DNA from 4 places in the Sideroxydans sp. CL21 genome. Region 2 is predicted to be linked to each of the others. Evidence: riboswitches for the same ligand, from Rfam matches in the RefSeq annotation. Region 2 holds a riboswitch; each other region holds the start of a gene.

The links. A riboswitch is a leader RNA that binds a small molecule or an ion and turns the genes downstream of it on or off. The one in region 2 is predicted to bind cyclic di-GMP.
Region 1: another riboswitch for cyclic di-GMP. It lies ahead of motB (flagellar motor protein MotB); the one in region 2 lies ahead of pstS (phosphate ABC transporter substrate-binding protein PstS).
Region 3: another riboswitch for cyclic di-GMP. It lies ahead of QOY30_RS01505 (adenylate/guanylate cyclase domain-containing protein); the one in region 2 lies ahead of pstS (phosphate ABC transporter substrate-binding protein PstS).
Region 4: another riboswitch for cyclic di-GMP. It lies ahead of QOY30_RS09265 (hypothetical protein); the one in region 2 lies ahead of pstS (phosphate ABC transporter substrate-binding protein PstS).

The regions. Positions count from the first base shown of each region.
Region 1 covers NZ_LR699166.1:2,878,915-2,882,122, reverse strand. Annotated here, with positions in the region: gene QOY30_RS13660 (integration host factor subunit beta) at 1-341, opposite strand, end outside; gene motB (flagellar motor protein MotB) at 396-1,322, opposite strand; cyclic di-GMP riboswitch class I at 1,399-1,501, opposite strand; gene QOY30_RS13650 (PA0069 family radical SAM protein) at 1,716-2,780, shown strand; gene QOY30_RS13645 (integration host factor subunit beta) at 2,939-3,208, opposite strand, start outside.
Region 2 covers NZ_LR699166.1:3,445,039-3,448,246, reverse strand. Annotated here, with positions in the region: gene QOY30_RS16470 (SRPBCC family protein) at 1-359, shown strand, start outside; gene QOY30_RS16465 (HU family DNA-binding protein) at 530-814, shown strand; cyclic di-GMP riboswitch class I at 1,032-1,118, shown strand; gene pstS (phosphate ABC transporter substrate-binding protein PstS) at 1,351-2,397, shown strand; gene rng (ribonuclease G) at 2,504-3,208, opposite strand, start outside.
Region 3 covers NZ_LR699166.1:305,809-309,016, reverse strand. Annotated here, with positions in the region: gene QOY30_RS01510 (DMT family transporter) at 1-495, shown strand, start outside; gene QOY30_RS01505 (adenylate/guanylate cyclase domain-containing protein) at 504-1,832, opposite strand; cyclic di-GMP riboswitch class I at 1,934-2,023, opposite strand; gene QOY30_RS01500 (glycosyltransferase family 2 protein) at 2,217-2,972, opposite strand; gene QOY30_RS01495 (lysophospholipid acyltransferase family protein) at 2,969-3,208, opposite strand, start outside.
Region 4 covers NZ_LR699166.1:1,990,617-1,993,824, reverse strand. Annotated here, with positions in the region: gene QOY30_RS09275 (lipocalin-like domain-containing protein) at 1-1, shown strand, start outside; gene QOY30_RS09270 (hypothetical protein) at 144-482, opposite strand; gene QOY30_RS09265 (hypothetical protein) at 1,354-1,803, opposite strand; cyclic di-GMP riboswitch class I at 1,870-1,950, opposite strand; gene QOY30_RS09260 (hypothetical protein) at 2,252-2,623, shown strand.

The sequences.
Region 1 (3,208 bases), 570 kb from region 2:
TCTTTATTCAGACCCCTAGATTCATCCGGTGACACGGATGGTTTCTTCATTTGAAGCAGAAACAACTTCTGTACGCGACTTCGTGTCGCAATGCCGGCTTTGAAGTGCGGCACGTCCTTGGCGGGCACTTCGACAATGAGGCCCGTTTTTGGGTTGCGCCCATTGCGTGGCAGGCGATGCAGGATTCCGAAGGTCCCGAATCCCCGGATCTCAACTCTTTCCTTCTTCTCCAGAACGCAGGAAATCTGATCCAGAATCAGGCGGACGCTCATCTCAATATCCCGCTGGGTAAGTTCCGGATGTCTGGAAGCAAGCTGTTCAATCAGTTCTGATCTCGTCATGATGATGTGTATTTATAGTTGGAAGAGTGTCTGGAGAGAGTGAGGACGTTGATCTCATTCGGTTTCGAGCCATGCGCCATCCGTGCGGACAGTATTCTCTGCCCGTGCATTCATCACGATGATGCTGATGCGTCGGTTATGCGGGCTGAACGGATCGGCTGAATCGAACGGTGCAGAAGAAGACAAACCGACGACGCGGATGATCTTGTCGTCTGACATGCCCCCGCCGATCAGTGCACGCCGTGCAGCGTTGGCGCGATCCAGCGACAGCTCCCAGTTGCTGTAATTTCTTGCTGTGCCTTGATAAGGCGTTGCATCGGTGTGACCGGTAATGCCTATCCTGTTTGGTACGTCGTTTAATACGTTGCCGAATTTATGCAGGATATCAACCGTGTATGGCTGGAGGCTTGCGCTGCCCAGATCGAACATCGGGCGATTTTGTTTGTCGATAATCTGGATACGCAAACCGTCCGTGGTGATGTCGATCTGGAATTGATCCTTGAAGTTGCGCAGCTCCGGATTCGCATCAATCTCTTGCTCCAGGCGGAGCTTCAGTTCCTGCAGGTGCGCCATTTCTTTGTGCTGCGCTTCTCGTCGCCCATCGGTCAAATCGAATCGATGAGACTCCGGCACGTCGCCTTTTTTCAATTGCGCATTACCTTCAATGAGACCGTTGCTCCCATTGTTTATGATGTTACCAAGATCGGACATATCCTTCCCGCCGGCAAAGGAAACCATCAATGGTGTTTGAAAGTATTTTGCAATACCCCGCAGCCGGGCTTCCGAATTGTTTCCAATCATCCACAGCAGCAAAAAAAACGCCATCATGGCAGTTACGAAATCGGCGTAAGCGATTTTCCACGTGCCGCTGGAATGCGGCTTGCGGATGTGTTTTATCCTTTTAATAACCATCGTACGGATTTTTTTCTTGTCCGATTTGTTATTGCCAGATTTACTGATTTCAGGATTTACTACTGCCATATAACCCTCGTATTGGTTATACGCAAAGACCCGAACCAGCGGAACGCCAAAAGAAATTGAGAAAATGCTCAGATTGCCTGGCGGCCCCGCTGGCACTCGACGAGTAGTCGAATAGGAACATGTCCTTTAGCCCGGTAGCTTTGCGTCCCCGTCTTTCGGCGGGTTTGCCCTTGCAGGTGCCGATGTATAAATCGACGATTGCATTTGGATTCTATGGTTAAGCCGAGGATGCTGTCAAACTTGCTGACCTCATGGCCTACACGTCGACTTATCAAGTTGTGAAACTGCGAGCCACACATGCCCGGTTTGACATGGCCTCCCCGTGCGCCCTATAGTTGAGGAATACAGAACGATCGTTCTGTTGCAACAAGACCTCGGGCCAGGAAAGATCAAGTGAAGCACGAAGTAGTAAAAGGACGTGGCGCAACGTTGCAGATCGAAGGACGCTTCGAGAGTGTGGCACGCGAACGTGTCGATGATGGATGGGGCACAACGGATGAAGAGCTGCCTCCGTTCAGGACGACTGTGACGGTAGAGAAAACGAAGAGCGTGATCCAGCGCCACGATTCGCCGGACTTGCCGTTCGATTATTCGCTGAATGCCTATCGCGGTTGCGAACACGGCTGTATCTATTGCTATGCGCGGCCTTCGCATGGCTACCTGAACCTCTCACCGGGGCTGGATTTCGAGACCAAACTGTTTGCCAAGCCGGAGGCGGCAAAGCTGTTGCGCGCTGAACTGGCGAAGCCTTCCTACCGATGCTCACCCATTGCACTCGGTTCCAATACCGACCCCTATCAACCCATAGAACGCGAGTGGAAGATCACGCGGCAGATACTGGAGGTGCTGGCGGAATGCAGGCATCCGCTGTCCATCGTGACCAAGTCGGCATTGGTCGAGCGCGATATCGACCTGCTTGCGCAACTGGCGCGGGAAAAACTGGTGCAGGTATTCATCTCGGTCACCACGCTGGATGCTGAACTGGCACGCAAACTGGAGCCGCGCGCCGCATCTCCGCGGCGCAGGTTGCAAGCCGTACGAGCTTTGAACGATGCTGGCGTGCCCTGCGGGGTGATGGTTGCGCCGGTGATTCCTTTTCTCACCGATGCGGAACTGGAGAATGTACTGCAAGCTGCGCATGAGCACGGGGCGCGAACAACCGCTTACACCTTGCTGCGCCTGCCTTACGAGTTGAAAGACTTGTTCAAGGATTGGCTCGGCACGCACTATCCGCTGAAGGCGGAGCATGTGATGAGCCGCTTGCGGGAGATGCGCGGCGGGCGGGAGAACGATCCGGAATTCGGTTCGCGCTTTAGCGGTCAAGGCTTGTTCGCGCAGTTGTTGTCCGCGCGTTTTCGGCTTGCGTGCGAACGTCTGGGGTTCAATCGCGAAGAGAATACACTGGATACGACGCTCTTCATCAAACCGGACAAGTATGGGCAACAAAGTTTGTTTTAGTAGATGTTTTCCGAATTAACACGCCAACAAACAAGCGAGATGTTATCGCTGCTAGTTTGGCGGATTGATTGAGTCGGCCAGTGCGATAGCCGTTATCAAAGGCATTGTGCTTTCAACTATCCTGCAAAAAGCTTTAGCCAATCTGGAATATGCCGTTTTCATTTTTCATCCTGAATGGGCAATTCCCTTAATGTTTTCCCCGGTTTAAAGCGCGGGTGGTATTTGGCAGTTACCGTAATTTTTTCGCCGGTCTTCGGATTGCGACCACTTCGTGGTTTTCGATAATTCAAACCAAAGCTGCCGAAACCGCGAATCTCCACCCGGCTTCCATTCGAGATGGTCGATGCCAATTTTTCCAGGATGATTTTTACGCCAAGCTCGACATCTTTCGCTTGCAGGTTTGGTGTCAACTCAGCCAATTTGGAGAT
Region 2 (3,208 bases):
ACACGGTAAGGGTTGAACGCACAGCCGACGAACATGTCCTGTTTTTCCATGTCCGGCTTCATTCGATCATGGAGTACACAGAAAAGCCTTATGAGGGTATTTCCTTTATGCAGTTGTCAGGCGATTCGAAAGAATTTCAGGGAAGCTGGAGCATCCAGCCGAACCAGCATGGAAGTACGCTCAGGTTCCAGGGGGTGTGGGAGCCGGACACCCTGATTCCACTGTTCATCATCGACCATTTTGCAAAAAACGGCCTCGTGGACAGATTCAGCGCTATCGCCCAATTGGCCGAGAAGCGCAACGACACGGCCTCAACTCAATGTGAAGACCAGCAACAAATGGCCAACGTAGTAGAATAAGACTGACTTGAGTTGGTTTGTGGGCTTGATTCAAACAAGGCTTGCAACCGCGAATCAAGGTCTGGCAGGAGATTTTGCAGGGTAATTGGGATCCAACCACTTGCCAACGAGTGAAATATCCTCAACAATCCGTACCCGGTACTTCAACCGCAACCAAGGAGCAAAAACGCATGAACCGTAAAGAACTCATCGACGCACTGGCAACCAAGACAGACAGCAGCAAGGCTGATGCTGACCGCAACATCGCTGCCCTGATTGAAATCATCACCGCTACCCTGAAGAAGGGCGACAACGTTGCGTTGGTAGGCTTCGGCACATTCGAGGTCCGCAAGCGTGCAGCTCGCAATGGCCGTAACCCGTCCACTGGCGCTGCTATCAAGATCAAGGCTTCCAAGCAGCCCGCATTCAAGGCTGGTGCTACCTTGAAAGCCGCAGTCAACGGCGTTAAGAAGTAATTATCCAGGCCAGAGATGGCTTAGGAAAAAGGCCGGCGACAAGCCGGCCTTTTCAGTTGGGCAGGGCACGTCAGGCAGGATTTCTGTTATGCATTCCAGTGCCACTATTGGCACTGCTTGCGTATTTTCGCCATTCTTGACGCAGGTATATTTCCTCAGTAACCTTGTCATGTACTTGTAACAATAGTTTCATGCTTGGCAATAAGCTTTATACAAAATCTGAAAACGGCAAACTGGTCAAAAGATCAGGACGCAAAATTACCGGTCTAAGGGGCTTCGGCGCTATGACAGCGGGATCACCAGATACATTCGCGCGAATTCCCGCGCAAGACTTCTGCGTCTCTCTTGTCATTCTCCTCACCCTGAAATAACCCGGTTTTGCCGCTTATCTGGGCGGTGCCAGAAACAGGTTTTGCCGGCAGGGTCTCTTGTTGGTCCCAAGCAAGCTTCGCCAAAATATTTGGCGATGGCTGCCTGTGAAGCTGTCTGACCGGCTGGAAATTTAGATTTGTTTGTGCTTTAAATCAGGAGAAAAAATGAAGAGGAATAAGACTTGGGGCGGCTTGAACGCAATTTTTATGTTGTTGTTGATGCTGAATCAGGCACAGGCGGGCGTCATTTTTGGGATAGGGGCAACTTTTCCCAAGCAGGTTTACCAGGAATGGGGGAAACAATACAAGGCTGAAACCGGATCGGCACTGGCATATTTTGCGCAGGGTTCCGGCAAAGGCATCGAAGCGATCTTGGCGGGGAAGGCCGACTTTGGGGCGAGTGACAAACCATTAATATTCGAAGAGCTGGAAAAAAGCAAGTTGATGCAATTTCCTGCATTGATCGGGGGTGTTGTTCCCGTCGTCAATATCAAAAAAATAGGCGACGGGCAGCTGCAACTGGATGGTGTCATTCTGGCAGATATTTATCTTGGCAAAATCAGACGCTGGAATGATCAGGCGATCGTCGCCCTCAATCCCGGACTGGCTTTGCCTGACGAAGCAATCGACGTGATGCATCGCTCGGACAGTTCGGGCAGCACCTTTGTCCTGACCGACTATTTGTCCAAGGTCAGCAGTGAATGGAAAACCACCATGGGCGCAGCAACAGCGGTAGCCTGGAAGGTGGGGGAAGGCGTTGACGGCGGTGATAATCTGGCAAAAAAAATCGGCAATACGCCGAATTCCATCGGCTATCTCGATCCGTCTGTAGTGCAACAGAGGCATCTGACCTTCGTGAAGATGCGCAATCGTGACGGCAAGTATGTCAGCCCGAATCAGGCCTCGTTTGCGGCCGCGGCGAAGAATGCAGAATGGAGTGCGTCTAACGGGTTCAACCAATCGCTGACCGATCAGATCGGTTCTGAAAGCTGGCCGCTGGCCACCGCCACCTACATCATTATTTCCCGCAGTCCTGCTGAAGCGTCCGGAACCGAGGAGGCATTGAAATATTTTGACTGGACATTCCGCAAGGGAAACCTGATCGCCCAGGATCTTGGATTCGTTTTGATCCCGCCCGAGGCGATGCAAAGCGTGCGCGATTCATGGAAGATGCAGATCAAGGACCGCGCCGGCCGGCCTTTGTGGAAATAGGCAGATGTAAGTTATCGGCTGTATGAGTTTCAAGCGCCGGTGCCTGAAGAAAGAAGATAGCGCCGACTTTTCATCAGTCACCGAAACTGTGGCATTACGTACAAGCTTACATCAGGATGACATCGTATTGTTCCTGCGTGTAGAGCGTTTCCACCTGCAGGGAGACGGGCTTGCCGATGAAGTCGGAAAGCATGGCGAGGCTTTGCGATTCCTCGTCCAGGAACAGGTCAATGACTTGTTGTGAACCCAGGATACGGTATTCGCGGGCGTTGAACTGGCGTGCTTCGCGCACGATCTCACGCAGGATCTCATAGCACACGGTCTGCGCGGTCTTTACTTCGCCGCGCCCCTGGCAGGTCGGGCAGGGCTCGCACAGTACATGCGCCAGGCTTTCGCGGGTGCGTTTGCGCGTCATCTCCACCAGGCCCAGCGAGGAAAAGCCGCTCACACTGATGCGAGTGTGGTCGTGCGCCAGCATTTTTTTGAATTCATCCAGCACCGCATCACGGTGCTCTGTCGTGTCCATGTCGATGAAGTCGCAGATGATGATGCCACCCAGATTGCGCAGCCGCAATTGGCGCGCAATGACCTGCGCGGCTTCCAGATTGGTCTTGAAGATCGTGTCGTCGAAATTGCGCCCGCCGACGAATCCGCCAGTGTTGACGTCTACGGTGGTCAGGGCTTCGGTCTGGTCGATGATGAGGTAACCGCCCGATTTCAGGTCCACGCGGCGTGACAGCGCGCGCTCGATCTCTTCTTCCACGCTGTACATGTCGAACAGCGGGCGGGCTCCGAGATAGTGTTCCAGCTT
Region 3 (3,208 bases), 3.1 Mb from region 2:
GTGACCATCGTCTCCCATGGCCATCTGGCCACGCTGACCGGACTGTCGCTGAATATCGGTGACCTGTGGATGCTCGTGGCGGTACTCACCTGGGCGCTCTATACCATCGGCCTGCATTGGCGCCCGAGCGGCGTTCATCCGATGCTGATGCTCGCCGCCTTCACTGTTGTCGGCCTGCTCGCCCTTGCGCCGGCCTATGCGTGGGAAATGATCCAGGGCAGGACGATCAAACTCAACGCCGGCTCGCTGGCAGGCATTGCCTATACCGGATTGTTCCCCGGCTTCCTCGGCTACGTCTTTTACAACCGGGCGGTCGGCGAGGTCGGCGCCAGCAAGGCCAGCCTGTTCATCCACCTGATGCCGGTCTTCGGCACCATTCTCTCGGCGGTTTTCCTGAACGAGATCCCGCAGACCTATCACTACGTCGGCATCGTGCTGATCTTCTCGGGTATATACCTGACCACTGCAGCGCTGCCGCAATTGAAGCGACAGTGATCGACCTGTCATTGCGCTTGACGGTCGGCCTGTAGTGACTGGTGGTCTAGCGCCTGGATATTGACGAACGAGTCGTTGTCGGCCACATATTGCTTGCGGAATATCGAGTCGCCGATCCTGCCCATTAGTGTATTGTCCGGCTCCCAAAGAACCTGAAACACGGCCAGGGAATCCTGCACGCCGTGAAATGCGGCGCGGGTTACGGGGCGTACCTTGTCCGCAAACCCGGAGGGCAAGGCATCGACGACTGTCTGAGTCGTCAGGATCTGGCGCGCCCTCGTGATCGCCGCCACACGGGCGGCAACGTTCACGGTATCCCCGAACACATCGTTTGCCTTGTGGATGACTTCCCCGTAATGGAAGCCGATACGTACATGAATCGGTTGTTCGCCGCCCGGGCGCCTCGCATCGATCGCAAAATGCATGGCACAGGCGGCCTGGGTCGCAACGGCAACACTGGGAAATGTGCACATGATTTCGTCGCCAATGGTCTTGATCAGAGTGCCTTTATGGGTGGCGACTTCCTGTATCAGGATGTTCAGTGTGCGCGTGATCACATTCAGGGCCGTTTCATTTCCCAGCTTGTCGTACAGGGCGGTGCTTCCGCAAATGTCGGCAAACAGGACGACAGTCTTCTTCTGTTTATTCGGGAACGCAGCCTGATTCTGCACGGCAAGATTTTGCCTGGATGCGTAATGAATGATCTTCGCAATACGCGGTTTATTGTGCAGTAAAGCAAACTCGATAGGCGTTTGTCCGGCTTTGTTCCTTACCCGAGGTTTGGCGCCATAAAAGAGCAGCAAAAGCACGATATCGGCATAGCCCTTTTCTATCGCAAGATAGATCGGAACGCGGCCATCCTGACTGAAATTTATTTCAACATCGGCAAGCAGCAGTTGGTGCAGCGCAGCTACATCTCCCTTGAGAATGGCCGTGATGACATCATTTCTGGAATCAATGGTGTCATGCCGGTAGCAGACCACATCTTCCCGATAATCCGCATTGCGGTTGAGCGCACGCGCATGGTACGACTTGTAAAGCAGGGCGATGACGACGAGTACGCCCGATGCCACGATCATCGCGAGCCGGCTGATGCCCAGTTGCGCGGCAAGCTGGTCCGGCAGGTTGGCGCCGATGGCCAATACCGATACCGTGATGAACAGCATCAACTTCAGATAACGGAACAGTGCGATAAAGACTGTCACCGCCAATGTGGCCAGCAACAGGTTCCGGTCAACCAGATGCCCGATCGCGCTCTCTGGCAGATTGGCCGTGAATGCCATCAAGGACACGACCAGGAGTATCACGACTTCCCTGTTTTTTATATGAATTTGCATTCTTCCCTCCCGTTAACGGATTCGTTATCGGCTTGCGGGGACGGCAAATATATCGGTGTTCACGAGGAAGTAACGGATGCCACTGAAGACCTGTCGTGGCAACCGGCAATCCCGCTGTCGTAGAACCATGACGGTTCCTTAGACCGGTAACTTTGCGTCCCTATCTTTCAATAGGTTTGCTTTTGCTTGATTCAGGCTGCTTTATATCAAACTTTTAAGAAAAATTCCCCTGCATCCTTATGCTTATCGACAATTTGGCAACCGACTTTAACGATTTACCGGTTCGGCAATCGATCCGGAAGCCCCGAAAGGGCTCCTGCCCGCACCGTCGTCCGGCCAAGCCCAAGCGGCATCCGGGTTTGACGCAAGTGTGAGCTTGATACCTCAAGACCACTTGCGCCAGATCAACAGGGGCAAGCGGATAATGAATCCCACAAATAGCCTTATATGCATTCCGGTCAGTAGCACATTGTCGCGCAGGTAATTGAAGTGCGACACTCCGCCTTCGTCCGCCCGCAGGTATTTGACGGGCGCCGGAATATTGACCGGTCGCGCACCGCACCAGCACAGCCGCACCGCGGCCTCGGGATCGAAATCGAAGTGGCGCATCCAGTAACTCTCTTCCATCACGCCCATCAGCAAATGGGCCGGGTAGACGCGAAACCCGTACAACGAATCGCCTATGCCCTGCCACAGCGTTTCCAGGTTCGCCCACCAGTTGGATATCTTGCGCCCCCCCACGCGCAATGCGGGAGCGCTGGCATCGAAAACCGGCACGCCCAGCACCAGCGCATTGGCATCCGCCATGGATGCGGCCATGAATTCCGGTATCTTCTCCGCAGGATGCTGCCCGTCAGAATCCATGGTCAGCACATGCGTGTATCCCATGCGCGTCGCCTCGCGCAAGCCTTGCAGCACCGCCGCGCCTTTGCCGTGATTCTCTTTCATCACCAGCACACGCAAACCGGGATCGCTCCCGGCCATGCGAAGCAACTCGACTTCGCTGCCGTCCGTGCTGCCGTCGACCACCACCCAGACCGGCGACCATTGTTCCCGCGCCGAACGTACCGTGGGATACAACGCAGGCCCGGTGTTGTAGCTGGGGATAAGGACAAGATGCGAGGTTGAGGTGATGCTCATGCGTGCTTTCCGAGTTTTTGTTCCCGCATTTCGCGGCGGTAATAATCTTCCAGATCGTTAACGAATTTCTTTACATCCCCCGTCGCCTCGAAGCGTTCGCCTAGACGCACACGATACACCAGCGGGAAATCCGGCTTCTTCCATAACGGCCAGTGCTTTCCCAAAAAAGGGCTGCTGGCTTCGATGAACGCGGTCTGGATCGGCACACCTGCTTTTTTCGCGACCAGACCAAACCC
Region 4 (3,208 bases), 1.5 Mb from region 2:
GTAGCGATTTATAAAGAGCCCCTGAAAACTTCAAATTGGAGGACACTCGCGATCTTCCTTTATTGGCAGCGGACATCTACAATCATTCCATGAAAAAAGCAGAATCTCTAAATTCGAGACTCTGCTCATTCTGGGACACTGTACTATTTGCCGATCTGTTTGCTGACTTCATTTTCCTGATGGTTCAGCTTCTCTTGCTCTTTCTTCGTTATGTGACCGCCATCTTTAGCTGCCATCGCGCGTTCTTCCTTGCGCATGTGGCGATCTTCCTTATGCAGTTTGGCCGCCTCACCCTTTGACATTTTGCCTTCTTTGACTTCATTTTGAATGCGCTTATCTTGATTCTCTAAGCGTTGGTTCACTTCTGCCCGACGAGGGTGATCCTTGTCAAATTGTCCTTCAGCCGCAAAGGCGTTAATAGTCATACCAGCAAGCAACAGGCTGGATGCAAGAAAAAGGGTGCTACGTGTTGTGCAGTTCATGAAATTTCTCCTATAGTTATATCGGTAGTTGCAAATTAACTAGCTGTGTTAATGAATCCTAATGGATATCGCTAATAACTCGCGACAAGACCATTAACGAACCAACTGCCAATTGGAATACAGTTTCTCCATAGAGATTTGTATCGGGCTTGTAGCAAATTGTGTCCCACTTATTGAATGCAGGACGGTCAGTCGTGACTGTCCGTTGAAGGCGTGCGCCGTGCAAAGGTGGTGCTTTTTCAGTGGGTGGAGCATTGAGCGAAGAACATCGCCCGTTGCTGTGCCGGGGTAATGGCGACAGCATGCACACAAGGAAAGCGTCGCAACACGGGAAACCCCATGGCGTGGTGCAAGGATGACCAACCGGACGCCCGCGAGGGAGAGGCCGGACGCCTTGGGGTCACGGAGAGGCTCGTAGTACTGCCGAAGTCGGGTAATGCCGGTGGAGGGAAGGAGCCTTGGTTCAAGACAGACGAAAGAAGCAGGAAACATCGTTGCCTGGGTTCGATCTTCTCCGCTTCATGTGCGCTCCTGCAAATACAGGATACTTCCATTAACGCATCAGCGGATTCTACGTGTACACTTTCGTACGTTTTACACAGTCTGGGCCAGGAAAGGACATAGATGCGTGTCGTCTAATTTGTGTCATGAGCTGGTTGTTTCGGCTCTGAGATACCAAGATTGCTCAGCAAATCTACACTGCCTGCCAAACCAAAAACAAAAGCGCGACGACAACTAAAGATAGAATCATAAATCGTTCTTGACCCATAATTTGTCCTACTTAAATTTCATGTGACTATTGCAGAATGGCTTCATATGCCCATGTCTGGATCAATTCATATACAGAAAGGTTCAAATTAGCGAAGTGCTTTCAAAAGTGGAATGATTTACGCAATACAAGCCAATATGAGTCGTGTTGAAGTTTGTTGTATGGTCCTTCGTCTTTCGAATCGAAACACAGGAGAGACGACAAGTGAGAGCAGTCATTGTTGGAAGGCAATTGCTTTTGAAAGCTTATTGACCAGTCATCTTTTTTCGATTCGGCGACGGAGACATGCTGCGGTGCGCTGCCGAATGTCGCCCCGCTAGGTGCGCCATCCTTCGTGCTGTTAAGTAAAGCATGCGTATTGAGCAGGTAAGAAGGTAGCCCGTGAGTGCCGGAACTTAGAAACTTATTTGATAACATACGCTTCTTGAGTGCAAATGAACCTTCCTTGGATTGTGCGGTAGTTGCAGTAACCGCCAAGCTAAAAATAACAAACCAAAAGCCTACTTGCATGGCCTTTTGTATTAGATTGGGACTGAAAATGAGCCGGAACATATGCTCTCCTATCGATGTCTTAGCTACCGTGGGGATAAGTAGCATGAGAAGACGGATGAATGCCCCTACCGCAACCCCGCTGCCATAGTCTCCCTTAGGCCGGTAATTTTGCGCCCTTACCTTTCGGTATGTTTGCCAATGAGATATAGATTATTGAGCGACTCCGATGTAGTCAATCCATGCAAGGATGAAAAGGCGGCATCTTCTGATGTGCGGTAAAAAGACAATCTTTTACTTCATATATTCAATGACCTTTTAGGGCTGGCGTTTGCCAGCTAAAGGCAGTTAACGACGAACGGCTGCTGGAATTGAGAAGCAGCTGGTGGCCTGGTTAACCGACAACGGGCAGAATGAGGCCACTGACGTTCATCCAACCTGGGGATTTTCATGACTTGACGTTATTGTGGTTTAGATCTTGTGAAGAGAAAGAATCCTCGCGGAGGATAAAATGAAAATCCAGTACAATAAAAACGAAGTTATTGCAGCAGCCAGATACATCGTAGATAACATGCCGAGTTCAAAAATTCCCTCGATGATTCCTTATACCGATCGAGGGTATCTACCAGAGCGTGGAGAAGTGGATGAAATTCTAAGAAATATACGGACTCTAGCCGGAGAAAATAAAAATGTATTCGAGGCTGTTCGTCGAAAACTCTCATTTGGCGACACGAAGGTTGAACCGATTATGCAGAAGTGGGTTGAAGTATTGGGAATAGGCGGATATTGGATTATTGCTGAGATAGAAGGCGATACTGTCATTTTCTCAGTTGCGGTATCACCTTGGTTCGGCGACGTTCGTGTTATCGAAGAAGAGATTTAATTGAACAAGATGGTGTGAAGCAGACCTTTGTGTTTGCCGTAGGCTACAGACCGAATGCGGCCCGGGGGACATCGAGCTAGATTTATGGTTCTGCTGTTGTGTGGAATGTTTGACAATAAGGAATTTAAAAAACTGGGGTTGGCTTTTCATAAAAGCGGGGACGAACTTGGCGACACCTTAAAGACTAAAGATATCACTGCGTCCCTGCGCGCATTGAACAAAACGATGCGGTATTGCGTAGAGTGCCATGCTACATATCGCCAATGAGGTGAGGCGACCACATTGTAAAAACAAAAGTGGTCTTTGGGGATCGATTGTCACATTAAATTAAATGACTGTCCGCTTTCAGACGACGACATTTCAGGCTGGTATGTCTCCTTGGGGTCGATTGTGACGGCTGGCGGAAGTCCGCTTCAGAGCTATGACAATTTACCTGCAAAGAGCTATCTGAATATCCTGGTGGATGAGATCGTGGTACGGGACAAAACCGCCACCATCAGGGGCGGTTATGAGGCATTAGCGGAAACGATGCAGAAAATAAAAGTGGGCAACTTGTATCAAGTGCCCACTTTTAACCCTAATTGG